One region of the Alteromonas sp. Cnat2-8 genome, then DNA from elsewhere that is predicted to be linked to it. Evidence: riboswitches for the same ligand, from Rfam matches in the RefSeq annotation. Region 1 holds a riboswitch; the other holds the start of a gene.
The links. Region 1 has a riboswitch for thiamine pyrophosphate ahead of thiC (phosphomethylpyrimidine synthase ThiC). Riboswitches for the same ligand answer to the same signal wherever they lie in the genome.
Positions count from the first base shown of each region.

Region 1 (7,776 bases):
GAAATGGTCTACTGTGGTTTGTTGTAATCATCCTTTTCCTTATTGTGCTTGGTATGGCTGGCGCAGGTTACTGGTATTACATGCAGCAACAGTCGGCAAGCAAGGACTCTGAATCTGCACTTCAAACGACGACCTCTCAGCTAAACACTATTGAGCGTGAGCGCGCTGGTCTTGTTGCCTCTATCGACAAAGTAGCTCGCACCAACCAGACGTTAGAAAGCACGGTAGCCGAGTTAAAAGCGCAAAACGAAAAGCTGACGCTGCAAGCTGAATCGACGCTTGAACAACTAAACAATATGGAAGGTCGCCGCCCGGCAGACTGGCTCATTGCTGAAGCTGATTACTTAGTTCGCATGGCAGGCAGAAAGCTTTGGTTAGAAAACGACGTACGCACAGCAATTTTGCTGCTAGTTAACGCAGATAAACGCTTAAAGTCGTTGGCCGACCCATCGGTACTTCCGGTTCGCGCAAACCTTGCTGAAGACATTCAAACACTTCAACAGCTTAACCCTGTATCACAAAGCTCCGTAGCCCTTGCGCTTACAGGCATGATAGCGCAAATAGATAAGCTACCACTTGATACCTTTGAAAAACCACAAGACGCCAATGCAGAAGACACGATCTTATCGGAGTCAGCTGACGACTGGCAGGAGAACCTTGCAAAAGTGTGGCGTTCACTGGTGAACGATTTTCTTACCATAAAAACCATTGAAGGCCCGGTTGAACCAGTGCTTTCACTGGAAGCGCAGTTTTTAGCAAAAGAACAACTTCGTCTGCAGCTTATGCACGCGCAAACTGCCGCGCTTCAGGGCGATGCAGGACTTTACAGCCAGTCGCTTCAATACGCTCAAACGTTAATTATTGAAAAGTTCGACACAGAAAAAAGCCAAGTAACGGGCTTTGTAGATGCACTACAAAACCTCATTGCTACCGATGTATCGCGCCCAATACCTACAGAGCTAGCGTCACAAAAACCGCTAGAGCGTCTATTGGATAGCCGCGTTAAACAGGTGTTCGGACAAGGAGCAAGTGCACTATGAAATGGTTAGCTGTTGCCCTTGCGGTATTAGCCGCATTCGTTGTTGCACTAATTGTTGGCCCGATGTTGTTAGGCGATAAGGGCTACGTACTCATATCACTGGGTAATACCGCTGTTGAAATGACGGTGATTAGCTTTTGTATTTTAGTGATAGGTGCCGTCATTGCCTGGTACGTACTATCTCGACTTGTATTGTGGGCGTTAAGCCTGATCACAGGTTCACATAAATGGTTCGGCACTTTGGGTGAGCGCAAACGTAAGCGTGCGTTTTACGACGGCTTACACGCAATGGCTGCAGGTGATTTTGATACGGCTCAAAAGGCGCTAAGCAAAACCACCAACGGCGATTTCGAAGGCGTTAACTATTTGGCGTCAGCGCAAATTGCTTTTGCCAATAACGATTTAGCCAAAGCCCGTTATTTCCTTGTTCAGGCAACTGATTTTCCAAAAGCAAAAGTATCCGCAACGGTCATGCACGCGCGTATTGATATGGCTGAAGAAAAATACGATGCGGCACTAGAGAAACTTAACGAGCTTGACGAGCAAGACCGTGAAAACAAGCAGGTTGTGCAGTTGAAAGCGCAAATTCTTGCCAAGTTAGGTAAGTGGCAAGTACTTCAGGAGAATTTGTCAGGCTGGCGTAAAGCATTGCCCAAAGCGGATTACACCGCATGGAGCCAGCGCATCGCCAAAGGTAAGTTTGCCGAAATTGCCAGCAAACAAGGCGCTGTCGAACTTAAATCGTATTGGGAAACCCTACCTCGTAAGCTTCGTCACGACGATGCTTACCGCGCGGCCTACATTCAACAGTTACTTGACCAAGGTATGCATGCTGACGCACAGAATTTGCTAGTTGAATGGCAAAAACGTGGCCCGAACAGCGCCCTGTTTCCGCTGTTCACGCAGCTTAATATTCCTGATGCATCGCCATCACTACGACTGCTTGAAAGCTGGATAAAGCAAGACGAAGAAAACGTGTCGCTATACTCCACGCTAGGCCAAGTTGCATTTAACTCAGGCGATGATGTGTTGGCGGAAAAAGCCCTGCTTAAAGCCACCAAAATGAAGTCGCGCAAAGAAGACTTATTGCTGCTGTCTGCAATTAGCGAACGCAAGCACGACACAGCCACTGCACTTCAGCTTTACAAGGAAGGTCAGCAGCTAGCCAGCTAGATGAATATTCATTTAGCTTTCTGGTAGTACTTGTATTACCCGTAAAATTGAAGATATAGTAAAAAGGAATTCTCAATTCGGGTTGTTTCAACAACAACCCGAATTGACTTAAACAACTTGTCGGAGTGCTTCACTGTTAACCCAGTAAGCTGAGACCGCGAAAGTGGGATCCGTAGAACCTGATCAGGCTAATACCTGCGAAGGGAACAAGAAAATACAAAGTGCACAATGTTAAACCGTGGTTTAGCGTTGTGAAGCGAAGTTGTTTTGCTGTTGATGATACAAACACACCCATTACGGTGCTGCTCGTCACTCAAGGTAAACTGTTCAAGTTTATCCCCAAGTCAACATCAACGGTGTAAAGGGCTGTAATCACCAAAACCTTTACCGACAATCTCGCTAAAGTAACGGGATTATTCCCCTTCTACACTTACACTTTGTATTCTCCTTCACTCCTGACAAGCATTTTTAGAACCTAAATTAACAAGGTAAAATGCTATGTCGAACAGACGCGAACAGCGCCAACAAGCACAACAATTCATTAATGAACTTGCGGGCGAAGCTTACCCAAATTCAACGCGCCACTACGAGTGTGGCAGCCGTGACGATATTCGTGTGGCCATGCGCCTTATTCACCAACACGACAGTTTAGTGGGTGGAACCGAAGACAACCCTATTTTAGAGCCAAATCCGCCAATTCCTGTTTACGACACTTCAGGCCCCTACGGCGACCCAAAAGAAAACATAGATGTGCACAAAGGCCTAGCTCCGCTTCGCCAAACGTGGATTGAAGAGCGTAGCGATACCCTTGAATTAGAGGGCGTTTCATCAAGCTTTGCAAAAGAGCGTGAAAACGACATATTTACCGAAGATTTCCGCTTTATTCGCAGCCGCAAACCACTAAAAGCAAAAGCAGGTAAAAACGTAACCCAGCTTCACTACGCAAGACAGGGCATTATTACTCCAGAAATGGAATACATTGCCATTCGCGAAAACATGGGCCGCCAAGCCATTAAAGATGCCGAACTGACGCAGCAGCACAAAGGCGAACACTTTGGCGCGAATTTACCCGAGACCATCACGCCTGAATTTGTACGCCAGGAAGTGGCCGCAGGCCGCGCCATTATTCCATGCAACATCAACCACCCCGAGTTGGAACCAATGATTATAGGGCGCAACTTTCTAGTAAAGATTAACGCAAACATTGGTAATTCAGCAGTCACCTCGTCTATTGAAGAAGAGGTAGAGAAGCTGGTGTGGTCAACGCGCTGGGGCGCTGATACCATCATGGATCTATCTACCGGCAGAAACATTCACGAAACACGCGAATGGTTGCTGAGAAATAGCCCTGTTCCCCTGGGCACCGTCCCCATCTATCAAGCGCTAGAAAAAGTAAACGGTGTAGCCGAAGATTTAACGTGGGAGATGTTTAAAGACACCCTAATTGAGCAAGCTGAACAAGGCGTAGACTACTTCACCATTCACGCTGGCGTGCTGCTTGAGTACGTACACCTTACCGCAAAGCGGGTAACCGGCATTGTATCGCGCGGCGGTTCGATAATGGCAAAGTGGTGCTTAAGCCACCACCAGCAAAGCTTTCTGTATGAGCACTTTCACGATATTTGCGAAATTTGCGCTAAGTACGATGTGGCGCTGTCGCTAGGTGATGGCCTGCGCCCTGGTAGCGTAGCTGACGCTAACGACGACGCGCAATTCTCTGAATTACGTACCCTTGGTGAGCTGACGAAAATTGCATGGGAGTACGATGTTCAGGTAATGATTGAAGGCCCGGGACATGTGCCAATGCATATGATTAAAGCGAACATGGAAGAGCAGCTTAAGCATTGCCACGAAGCGCCGTTTTATACCCTTGGCCCCCTCACCACCGATATCGCTCCTGGCTACGATCACTTCACTTCAGGTATAGGTGCTGCCATGATTGGTTGGTATGGCTGCGCAATGCTGTGCTATGTAACACCTAAAGAGCATTTGGGCCTACCTAACAAAGAAGACGTTAAACAGGGGCTGATCACCTACAAAATTGCAGCCCACGCTGCCGACTTGGCGAAAGGACACCCAGGTGCACAAATTCGCGACAACGCCATGTCGAAAGCACGCTTTGAATTCAGGTGGGAAGACCAGTTCAATTTAGCTCTCGACCCGCATACCGCGCGCGCTTATCACGATGAAACTTTGCCGCAGGCGTCTGGCAAAGTTGCGCATTTCTGCTCTATGTGCGGCCCTAAATTTTGCAGCATGAAAATTTCTCAGGAAGTGCGCGATGTGGCTAAACAAGCAGAGCAGCAAGAGTTTGAGAAAGAAAAAGGAATGAAAGACATGGCCCAGGCATTCAATCAGTCTGGCGCAGAGCTTTATCACACTGCAGATAGCAAGGTAGAGCTACCATGATGGCGAAAGCGTCCATAAGCCCTGCATCCAACAACCTCACCACTGCACTTCCTGTAGTGTGGTGTGTGGGAGGCGTTGACTGTAGCGGTGGTGCGGGCGTTACCCGCGACGCCATTACATTGGCCGATCTGAACATCCATGCTTGTGTGCTCACTACACAGCTTACCGTGCAGTCCAACTCAATCATGCTTAGTAAGGAAAGCATGTGCGCGTCGGCATTAAATCAGCAGTGGCAGGTGCTGTTTGAAGATACCCCGCCACGCGCTATTAAGATTGGCGCTATTGCTAATGATGAGCAAGCGCTGTTGTTGTGTGCACGTATTCAAAAAACATCTAACCCTCGCCCCTTCGTTGTATGGGACCCTGTACTGTCTACCTCGTCCGGTGGCGTGCTGAGTGAGTTAAGCGAAAGCGTAGTTGACGAACTGTTGAATACGGTAGATATCGTTACGCCAAATATCGATGAGCTTGCGTGGCTCACTCATTTGCCAGTTGTTGATGAAGCGAGCTTGCTAACTGCAATCAATCGGCTAAGGGGTAAAGGCGCAAAGAGCGTGTACGTGAAAGGCGGTCACGCCCACTGGCAAAAAAACGTGAGCGATATTTTTGTTTGTGCCTCTCACACTCTTCGTTTTAGCCAGCCGAAATACGCTAACGGCAACCTTCGCGGCACAGGCTGTATGTTAGCCAGTGCAGTAGCGGCATTCATTGTGCACGACTACTGCATTGAAGACGCACTTACGCTTGCTAATGCTTACGTCAGCGAAGTTCGCAACCATACACTACCAAAGCAATGCGCAGCGGCTAACGCAAACGCCATAAGTAACGTATTAACCGCCTACTTTGCACGAACCAACGGCTTTCCCGCAAAACCAGAGAGCTTTCCGCTGGTGACCTTTCACCAACGTGGCGCCACTGCCAATGAAAAAGAGCGGGATAAGGATACCCTTCTTGAAGCCTCGTCTTGTAAAGCAGCCCACTTTCCTGCACTTACTCATACTCATTTAGGCATCTACCCTGTAGTGGATAGTGTGCAATGGATAGCCCGCCTCTGGCCAACGGGCGTTAAAATCATGCAGCTGCGGGTTAAACAAGGCTCCCAAGAAGACATTCGTCAGCAAATAAAAGAGGCAATAGAATTGGTGAAACACACCGACTGCCAATTATTCATTAATGACTATTGGGAGCTGGCCATAGAACTCGGGGCTTACGGAGTTCATTTGGGACAAGAGGATATCGACACCGCAGACCTAAACGCCATCCGTAGTGCGGGTTTACGGCTTGGAATATCAACGCACGGCTTCGCTGAAATTCAACGTGTTCGCGCTTTAAACCCGTCTTACATTGCCCTTGGTCACATCTTCCCCACCAATACCAAAGACATGCCTTCAAAGCCGCAAGGTGTAGCACGTTTAGAAAAGTATGTGCAGCTTTGCGATGGCATTCCCACCGTTGCTATTGGTGGTATTAACTTATCGCGCATAAGCGATGTTGCTAAAACCGGTGTTAACGGCATAGCTGTGGTAAGTGCAATCACTCAGGCAGCACACCCGCTGAAAGCCTACCAAGCATTAGTTCAGGAGGCAGGGTTTGCTTAGCCATTCAGCTACTCATTCAATTAGTCACTCGGTAAGCCGAAAGCTTGAGCATCAGGATATACGTCGCTACAGCAGACAACTTTTGCTCGATTGCATTGATCACGACGGACAGCTTAATTTGGCGAGTGCACACGCTGTTATCGTTGGCTTAGGAGGATTAGGCAGCTTAACCGCCCGCTATTTAGCAGGCGCAGGCGTGGGCAACATTACACTTATAGATGGTGACACCGTCGACATTAGTAATTTGCAGCGCCAAATAAGCTACAACGAAATGCACCTAGGCGAGCTTAAAGCTAAATCGCTTTACAATGAACTGCGTAAAGTGAACTCGCATTTAAACATCCAGTTTAAAAGCTTATTTGCTGATAGTAACAACTTACCAACATTAATTGCATCAGCCACCTGCGTGCTGGATTGCACCGACAACGTTACGGTACGAAGGCAGATAAACCTGGCCTCGTTTCGCGCCTCTATTCCGCTTTTTATTGCAGCAGCCAGTGGGCTTACCTGGCAAGCGCTGAACTTGCCTCAAAACTCAGCCACCTGCGGTTGCTACGAGTGTTTAGTGAATAATGTTGCCATACGCGAAGATTGCGTTAGCAAAGGTGTACTAGGCCCAGTAGTAGGCATGGCAGCATGCCACCAAGCTACCCAAGCCTTGTTATTTCTGGCAAGAGGCTTCGATGCCGATATTAAATGGGGCCATTACGTAAACGCCCATGCAGGCCAAGGTACGCTTCAAAGTTTCAAGCTTCCCCCCTCTTCTTCTTGTGAGGTATGCCAATGACCCAAATTAATATCAACGTGAACAATCAACCAATGAGCGTGATTTCTCCTATATCACTTAGTGAATTAATTGCTCTTAAACAATTGAAAGACGAAGGCACCGCCGTTGCCAAAAATGCCGCCATTATCAGCAAGAATGAATGGCCAACAACCTACTTAAGTAACAACGATACCGTGGATATCTTCACCCTAGTGGCAGGAGGCTAAAATGCTAACACTCGCAAATCACACCTTCCCTTCCCGCCTGTTAACTGGCACTGGCAAATTTAGTAACCCAGACACCATGAAAAACGCGGTACAGGCAGCCAAGAGCAGCATGGTGACCTTGGCAATGAAGCGTGTCGCCAGCCATAGTTCACAAGATGAAACGCTTTCGGCATTAAAAGCATTGGGCGTTACTCTTTTGCCGAATACGTCGGGAGCGAAGAACGCGAAAGAAGCCATATTCGCCGCCGAACTTGCATACGAAGCATTAGGTAGCCCTTGGGTGAAGCTGGAAATTCATCCAGACCAACGCTACTTGTTGCCCGACCCCATCGAAACCCTGCTTGCCGCAGAGGCACTGGTTAAAAAAGGGTTTCACGTTTTGCCTTACTGCGGAGCAGACCCCGTTTTATGTAAACGCTTAGAAGAGGTAGGCTGCGCTGCCGTTATGCCATTGGGCGCGCCTATTGGCAGTAATCAGGGATTACAAACCAAACCCTTTTTGCAAATTATTGTTGAGCAAGCGTCGATACCCGTCATTGTAGATGCAGGCGTTGGTAAGCCAAG
Region 1 is NZ_JAKREX010000007.1:216,762-224,537, forward strand. It holds gene MHN00_RS18745 (uroporphyrinogen-III C-methyltransferase) at 1-1,040, shown strand, start outside; gene MHN00_RS18750 (heme biosynthesis HemY N-terminal domain-containing protein) at 1,037-2,212, shown strand; TPP riboswitch at 2,324-2,435, shown strand; gene thiC (phosphomethylpyrimidine synthase ThiC) at 2,711-4,621, shown strand; gene thiE (thiamine phosphate synthase) at 4,618-6,219, shown strand; gene MHN00_RS18765 (HesA/MoeB/ThiF family protein) at 6,212-7,006, shown strand; gene thiS (sulfur carrier protein ThiS) at 7,003-7,212, shown strand; gene MHN00_RS18775 (thiazole synthase) at 7,214-7,776, shown strand, end outside.

Region 2 (7,776 bases), on a different contig from region 1:
GGAAATGTTTGGCTAGACAAGCGTGAAGTAGCGCCGGACAGCGTAAGAGCGAATATTGAGAGACTGCTTACCGAGCAGCCTACAGACTACGTAATCATTCAAGCTGACGTTAAAGCGAAGCATGGTTTAGTAGTTGAGATTATGGATCAGGTTAAAGCCGCTGGCGTTAACCGAGTCTCGGTAGCGGCAAGGGGATAAGATGTTACGTATAATTGTATCTATACTTTTAGGTGCTGGTGTTGCATTTGCCCTTTTCGTTCTAATGGCCAAGTTGATTGAAAATTCATCTAGACCAGCAGACGAAGTACCGCCTGCACCGGTTATCGATATTGTAATGCAGGAACCAGACGACCAAACGCAAACGCGTACTCGTGTTCCACCACCACCGCCGCCTCCGCCGCCACAGCCTCCTAAAATGGAGCAAGTTGAGCCGGAAACTGCGGAACCTGATGCAGATGGCTTTAGCTTAGCTATTCCAGCTATCGACACAGGTGGTGTTGGTGTAAACATCGGTGGTGTTGGTGCAATGCAGCGTGATGGTGAAGCAACACCTATCGTTCGTATCGACCCGAAATATCCACCTGATGCAGCCCGTGACGGCCGTGAAGGTTGGGTAAGACTGTCTTTCACTATCAACGAAGTTGGTGGTGTTGAAGATATCGAAGTTATCGAAGCTGAACCTAAGCGCGTATTCGACCGTGAAGCACGTCGTGCTCTACGTAAGTGGAAATACAAGCCTAAGATCGTTGATGGCAAGCCAGTTAAACAACCTGGCATGTTCGTACAGCTAGACTTTAAACTGGAGCAATGATCATGATGAAACGTACATTCAAAATGTCAGCCGTTGCTTTAGTGCTAGGCGCAGGCGCGGTGCTTTCAGCACCCGCTGCCCTAGCGCAGTCAGCACCTGTTGTTTGTCCTGGATATGAGAAAGGAAAAACAACGCTTGTAGGTGAGCGTACCGGTAAAAAAGTTCAGAAAGCTTTTGAGTTCTACAATGAAGACCAAGTTAATGAAGCACTAAACGTACTTTACGAAATCGACGCATCTGACGATTTCGATCGAGCTTACGTAAAGCGTTTTATTGGTAACTTACTTGCTGCGCAAGAAGGTCAAGGTGGTAAAGCTTTAGGGTATTTGGTTGAATCAGTTGAACCGAAAGTTCTAAACGACCTTGAACACTCTCAAACACTTAAATTACTAGGTGATTTGAGCATGCAGGAAGAGAAGTACACTGATGCCATTAAATGGTATAACGAGTGGATGGACTTCACGTGTAAAGAAGACGCAGACGTATATACGCGTTTGGCACAGGCTTACTTTGAATCTAAGCAACTAGCGAAGATGGTTGAGCCAGCAGACAAAGCGATTGCTTTGTATGAAGAGCCAAACAAAAACCCGTATGTATTAAAGCTAACTTCTTACTACGAGCGTAAGATGTACCCTGAAACGGTTGCTGTTGCGGAAGATCTTGTTAGAACTTTCCCTCAGGAAAAGACTTGGTGGTCACGTCTTGGCTTTTTCTACATCTTAGTTGAAGACTATAAGAAAGGTCTTTCAACGCTAGAACTTGCTTATATGCAGGGTTATCTAGAGAAAGAGTCAGAAATAAAGACGCTTGCTCAGCTTTATCAAAGTAACGGTATGCCTTACAAGGCGGCTAAGTTGCTTGAAAAGCACGTGAAAGAAGGCTTGCTAAAAAATGATGCCGATATGTTAGCAAACGTAGCTAATGCTTATCACCAGGCAAAGAACTTCAAAACGGCTGCTGACTTGTATGCACAAGCTGCTGCTAAGAGTTCAGACCCTGAGCATTATCGTAAGCAAGGTACACTTTTACTTGTAGCGGAAGACTACAAAGGCGCTATTAAAGCACTAGAGAATGCTCTAGAGCGTGGTGCTGAAGACCCTGAGAAGATTCACTTCACGTTAATGGAAGCGAACTTCTACGCAGGTAACTTCAAGTCTGCTTACAAGCACGTACAAGAAGCTAAGAAAGATCGCTCTCTACGCCGCAACGCTGCAGCGTGGGAACCTTATATCAAGGAAAAAGCAAAGAACCGCGGTATTAGTATCTAATATGTGGTTTTAGCAAAAAAGCCTCCCTTTGGGAGGCTTTTTTTTGCCCTTAATTTAGTAAGTGAGCTTTTCTCGAATGGGATTTTGTTTATAGGGCTTTAACACCAGCCCGCATAGATCATTAGCCTCTCAGCGGTATTTAAAATGTTCGTAATCGCGGCTTGTTAACGCAGGTATAGTGGCTCTACGCCAAGCAGATTATTTGTACTTTCAGGCTACAGACTTTCTATTATTTGAAAGCAGGCAGAAGTGCTTCTCTTATAACAATAGTGACTTCTTTTAACCCACTTGCTTTTAGGTTTTCTTCGTTGAATGTAGAAACACGTTGCTTCGCATTCATATCTGAATGTGTAAGTACTTTTCTGAGAAAGCGCTTCGTGTTAATGATTTCAACAAGACGCCATAGCGTATACAGTATTGTGTTATTTGGCTTGTTCAGTTGAGTATTTGCGCTTGGTGTAGGGTGAGTCTCTGCATAACGCGCAATTTTATGTAATATCGGCCAAACATCATCTAAAGTGCGTGTGCCTTGGGTAAAATGTACTAACTTTTCTACATAGATTGTCAGTATGCTAATGGGCACGTTGTCTAACTGGTTATCGAATTGAAAGCTCTCTTTGAGTGCTATCAATTCAGAAAGCAGTTTTTTTGCTCTGTTGGAATGAGGATATAACGCTAGTGCACTGGTTTCGCCACTGGCTTTATTAGGCTTTCGCCCATAGTCTACAATCTCAAATCCATTTCTTGTCCAAAAGCTGTCTAACTTTTGTGTCGTTCCATAAGAAGTACAGATAGCGTCAATACTTTGCTTTTTGGCTTCATTACTAACTCTTTGTAGCAAGTAACTGCCCATACCCTTACTCTGCACCACCGTATCGACGGCAATACGATTAATACGCCAATATCTAAACGTTGCTGTTTTTGCATCAGCAGACAACAGAGCAAGTCGCTGTGCACCTAAATGCCCTTTAGGACGACGTTTTCCAGACGCAATGCCCAAGGCGGTATCGTTCAGGTAGTCGCTACCTTCAGCGTTTATGATTGCAGTACCTATCACGTTGTCGTTGAATTTAAGTATGGCAACAAGTATATCCGGGCTATCCATCAAGCGCATAAAATCATCGGGTGTAGTTTGATAATGGGCTAATGAAAGTAGCGACATTATTTGCAGAAGCGCCTCTTCGGAAATGCTTTTAAACGAACTTATGGAAAAATCGTAATCTATCGGTGGGTTAATACTGTTTTTGAAATTAATCTCGCCAATATTGCGCGCCGCATCTCTGTCCTCAAATAAACAAGTCGTATTGAAAAAGGCTTCAATGGGATCATGTTCGAACCATCGTAACGGCGTTGATAGTCTTAAATGGATAGCTGATGGCGGTAAACTAGGGATGAGTTTGTGAATAAAACCACTGCCTGAACCTTCATAACCCAAAAGCGTAGTACTAAGCACCCACTGCTTGTGGTTGGCTATGATCCGGTATACATCCGGGAGGGGGATTGAAGCCGCTTCATCAACAATTACAACGTCGTACTTTTCATCTTCTGTGGTATATAACAAGGCACTGTCAGGGGGCACCCATTTTACACTGCCAAACGTCGCTGCCTCATTCTTATCACCAAGGATTAGTTGGGTTTGAATGTTAGCGGTGGATGGTTGTTGTGTTCTGACACCTGCTATTTCGTACTGGTGAATACGTGAAAGCACGTTCTTCACATTATCAAAGCGTTCACTGGTTAATAGTACATTTTTACCCTGTCTGATTAGGCTTTCAATGAATATACCTAATAATGATGACTTGCCTCTGCCTCTTGGGGCGGTAATCAGCGCGTTTAGTTTATTAAGTGAGTGTGCTTGATATAAACGACTGTATGCCTGCTCTTGCTCTTCTGATTTAAATAGTGAGCCTCTATAGACGTTTGACGTTACGCCTTGGCTAATGCGGTACATAGCCGTATCTGGAAGTGTGGTTTTTTCTTCAGTGTGAAGTGCCACGTAGTCGTTGTTACGCAGGTGCTTTATAAAGCGTTCGAGGTATCGACTTTGTGTAAGCGTAAACCCCTCCGACAGGAACGAGACCGAAATATTGTTGACCCATTCACTCAATGCAGGGCAAATAAGTATTAAACAACCACTGCGTTTAACGATCCCCGCCACTGCCATCACGTCGCCAGGTTTGAATGAATCGCGACAGTCTAATGTGGCAATGTCACATTCGCTCCCCAGTACTTGTTTGCGGTTCTTTCCCTTAAGTGTATCGCCAGCAAAATTCACAACGCTTATAGATGAAACTTCATCTACAAAGGCTTGAACGCTACGTATGGCAGCTTCACAAAAATCATCATTGCCAGATATTACAAGCATTCTCCGGTGAAGCGGGCAAGTCACGTTTGATAAGTGTGAAGCGTGAGAGCTTTTTTTGCAGCCATTTTCGCCGCTATTTTCAAAGTAGGGGGCTAATAGCCATTCGCGTAATTGAGTTAGCGCCATGAATCAGTTTTTTCGGTATAATCTAACGCTATAGTAGCGATTTATTATGAGGAATTCGAATGCGCTTTCTTTCTCGGCGTCTAGTTATGCCAAACGACCTTAATTACGCCAATTCTTTGTTCGGTGGCCGCGCGTTAGAATGGATAGACGAAGAAGCTGCAATTTGGGCTATTTGTCAGCTAGAAACTAATTGCTTGGTAACTAAGCATATTGGTGAAATTAGTTTCGAATCACCGGCTATGCAGGGTGATATCGTAGAGTTTGGTCTAGAAACTAAAGCTGTAGGCCGTACGTCTATTACCGTAAGCTGCTTGGTACGCAACAAAGCAACCAAGAAAACCATCTGTTTTGCAGACGATATCGTTTTCGTAAAGGTTGACCCTGATACGCGTCAACCAACCGCACACGGCAAAACGTTGGAAGGTTTAAAAGCACAAACTGACGATGAAGTACGTCGCCTAAATATGAATATTGACGCTGAATAGCCCTAAGCTTTCAACGCCTTATATCATATATAAAACCTTACGTTAGCTTAACGTCTTATCTGCTTGACGGCGTGTATCGAACTGGTAGACTCCGTCGCAGAAGTTGAGTTTGCTAGTTTTAGCCGCGCAACACTATACCAAGGGGTGTCCGTTTTCGGTCTGAGATCCACATTCGTGGGAACCCTTAAACCTGATCCGGATAATACCGGCGTAGGGATGGTTCACAATATAGCCTTATCACCTGCCGTTAGACCCGGATCTTTTTTCTTAAATAAGAATAAGAGATCCCATGTATAAAACACTTTTCACACTTTCACTGCTTGCTAGTTCCGTTGCGGCCTATGCGCAACAAACCAATGTAAGTAACACTTCAGATAGCACGCCATCAGATATTGAGCGCGTCATCGTATCTGGTGATTTTCGTCAAACTACACTCGACCAGTTAAGTGCTAGCGCGACCATTTTAGATCAAGAGCGTCTTCGCAGTAGACAGCCGAGCCATATCGACAGTGTGCTAAACAGTATTCCAAACGTAAACTTTGCAGCTGGTGCGTCTCGCGGCCGCTTCGTGCAAATTCGCGGTATTGGAGAGCGTAGTCAGTTCGCCGAGCCTATCAATCCTTCTGTAAGCTTTATCGTCGATGAATTTGATTTTTCAGGCCTTGCTGCGGCAGGTCTTATTTTTGATACTAAACAACTAGAGGTATATCGCGGACCTCAGGCTACCTTATACGGCACAGGTGCATTGGCCGGAGCGGTTAAACTCTCCAGTAATGACGTGGGTAGCGACGCCCCAGACTACGTTGAAGCCCGCATTGGGAACAAAGAGAGTTACCGTATTGAAGGCGCCACTGGTGATGATATCAACACGGATTGGGGCTATCGTGTTGCGCTGGTTCATAATCGCAGTGATGGCTTTGTAGAAAATACGTTCTTGAATAGAAGCGATACCGCGAATATCGATGAAACCGCACTGCGCTTTGCCGTTGAAGGCAGCGTAGATGAGCGAACCACACTTGCACTTACTTATCGCTGGTACGATATCGATAACGGTTACGATGCATTCTCGCTAGACAATGACAACAAAACGCTGTCTGATGAACCAGGATTTGACGAACACCAAACCCACGCTGTTAGCGCGCGCTCTACAACCAATACAGCAGCGGGCGACTTTATTCTAATTGCCACCCATGCTTCTCACAATATTGCTTATGGCTACGATGAAGACTGGACATTCACAGGGTTTCACCCGTGGGGTTACACGTCTTTTGACGCCTATTATCGCGATGTAGAAACACAGACCGGCGAGATGCGTTTCGTGTCGTCTGACAGTGCCGCACTTTTTGATGGTATGACTGACTGGACAATAGGCGTGTTTTATAAAAGCACGGAAGAAAAGCTGCTACGTCAATACACTTATTTGGATAGTGACTTTGCCAGTGAATACACGCCTACGACGACCGCTATCTATGCTCAGACTGAAAGTCGTTTGAACGAAAATTTAGTACTGGTAGCAGGGTTAAGAGTAGAAAACTACGATTTTGATTACGCTGATAACAACCAACTTACTCGCGCGTTCGACACCACCATGGTAGGCGGGAAAGTCGCGCTTCAGTATACGCAGGGCAATCACTTCTATTACGGCAGTATTTCACGCGGATATAAAGGTGCAGGCTTTAACCCCGACAGCCGCGTGAATGACAATCAGCGATTCTTCGACGAAGAATATAACTGGAACTACGAAATAGGTGTAAAGGGCCCATTACTTACGCCTGACCTAATTGCTCGTGCTGCAATTTTCTATATGGATAGAAAAGATACTCAGGTGAGCGATTTTGACGTTATCACTCGTGATGACGGTACGGCAGGGTTCGTAGACATTATTGATAATGCTGATTTAGGAACAAACAAAGGAGCCGAGCTGGAGCTTAGCTGGATTGCTAGTGATGCATGGCAGCTAGATGCAAGTGTTGGATATCTAAGCGCTACCTTTGAAGGGTATACGCTTGCAGACGGTACTGAAGTGTCTGAGCAAAGGCAGGCTCAATCACCTAAGTGGACCGCAAACCTGTATAGTGAGTACGCACTTACAGATAACATGCTCTGGCGTGTAGATGTAGATTACAAAAGCGAATACCGTTTTTCTGACGGCCATGATGTAACCTCGCCAAGTACTACGCTGGTTAATTCGGAGATTGTGGTGTTACACGGTGATTGGCAGACATCACTGTGGGTACAAAATGCCTTTGATCGTGAGTACTACACCCGTGGATTCGGTGGTTTCAGCAACGACCCTCGCGATGAGTATGCCTTCGATGAGCCATATTACCAAATAGGTAACGGTCGTCAGTTTGGCGTTACTGTTAAGTACGCGTTTTAAAATAAAAGGAAACAGACATGCAAGTTATGGTTGAACTGTCGTTGTACCCATTGGTTAACGAATACATTCCACCTATTCAAGATTTCATTGATAGGTTAAATAGCTATAGTGATATTGCAGTTTCAACAAGCTCAACCAGCACGCAGGTTACAGGTGACTATGGCGTGGTTATGAAAGTACTTGGCGAAGAAATGCAAAGGACCCATGAAGAAGTGGGGCAGGCTATTTTCGTTGCTAAGTTTTTAAACTTTGATGCCATGCAATCTAGAAAATCATCTTAATGGCTAACTTTTTTTCTGAGTTTACCTCACAAATTGCCGCTACTTCGCTTTTAGAGTGGG
Region 2 is NZ_JAKREX010000001.1:103,627-111,402, reverse strand. It holds gene MHN00_RS00485 (biopolymer transporter ExbD) at 1-198, shown strand, start outside; gene MHN00_RS00480 (energy transducer TonB) at 200-811, shown strand; gene MHN00_RS00475 (tetratricopeptide repeat protein) at 814-2,079, shown strand; gene MHN00_RS00470 (GNAT family N-acetyltransferase) at 2,309-4,570, opposite strand; gene MHN00_RS00465 (hotdog domain-containing protein) at 4,630-5,055, shown strand; TPP riboswitch at 5,186-5,289, shown strand; gene MHN00_RS00460 (TonB-dependent receptor) at 5,345-7,435, shown strand; gene MHN00_RS00455 (hypothetical protein) at 7,453-7,716, shown strand; gene pnuC (nicotinamide riboside transporter PnuC) at 7,716-7,776, shown strand, end outside.
Region 2: another riboswitch for thiamine pyrophosphate. It lies ahead of MHN00_RS00460 (TonB-dependent receptor); the one in region 1 lies ahead of thiC (phosphomethylpyrimidine synthase ThiC).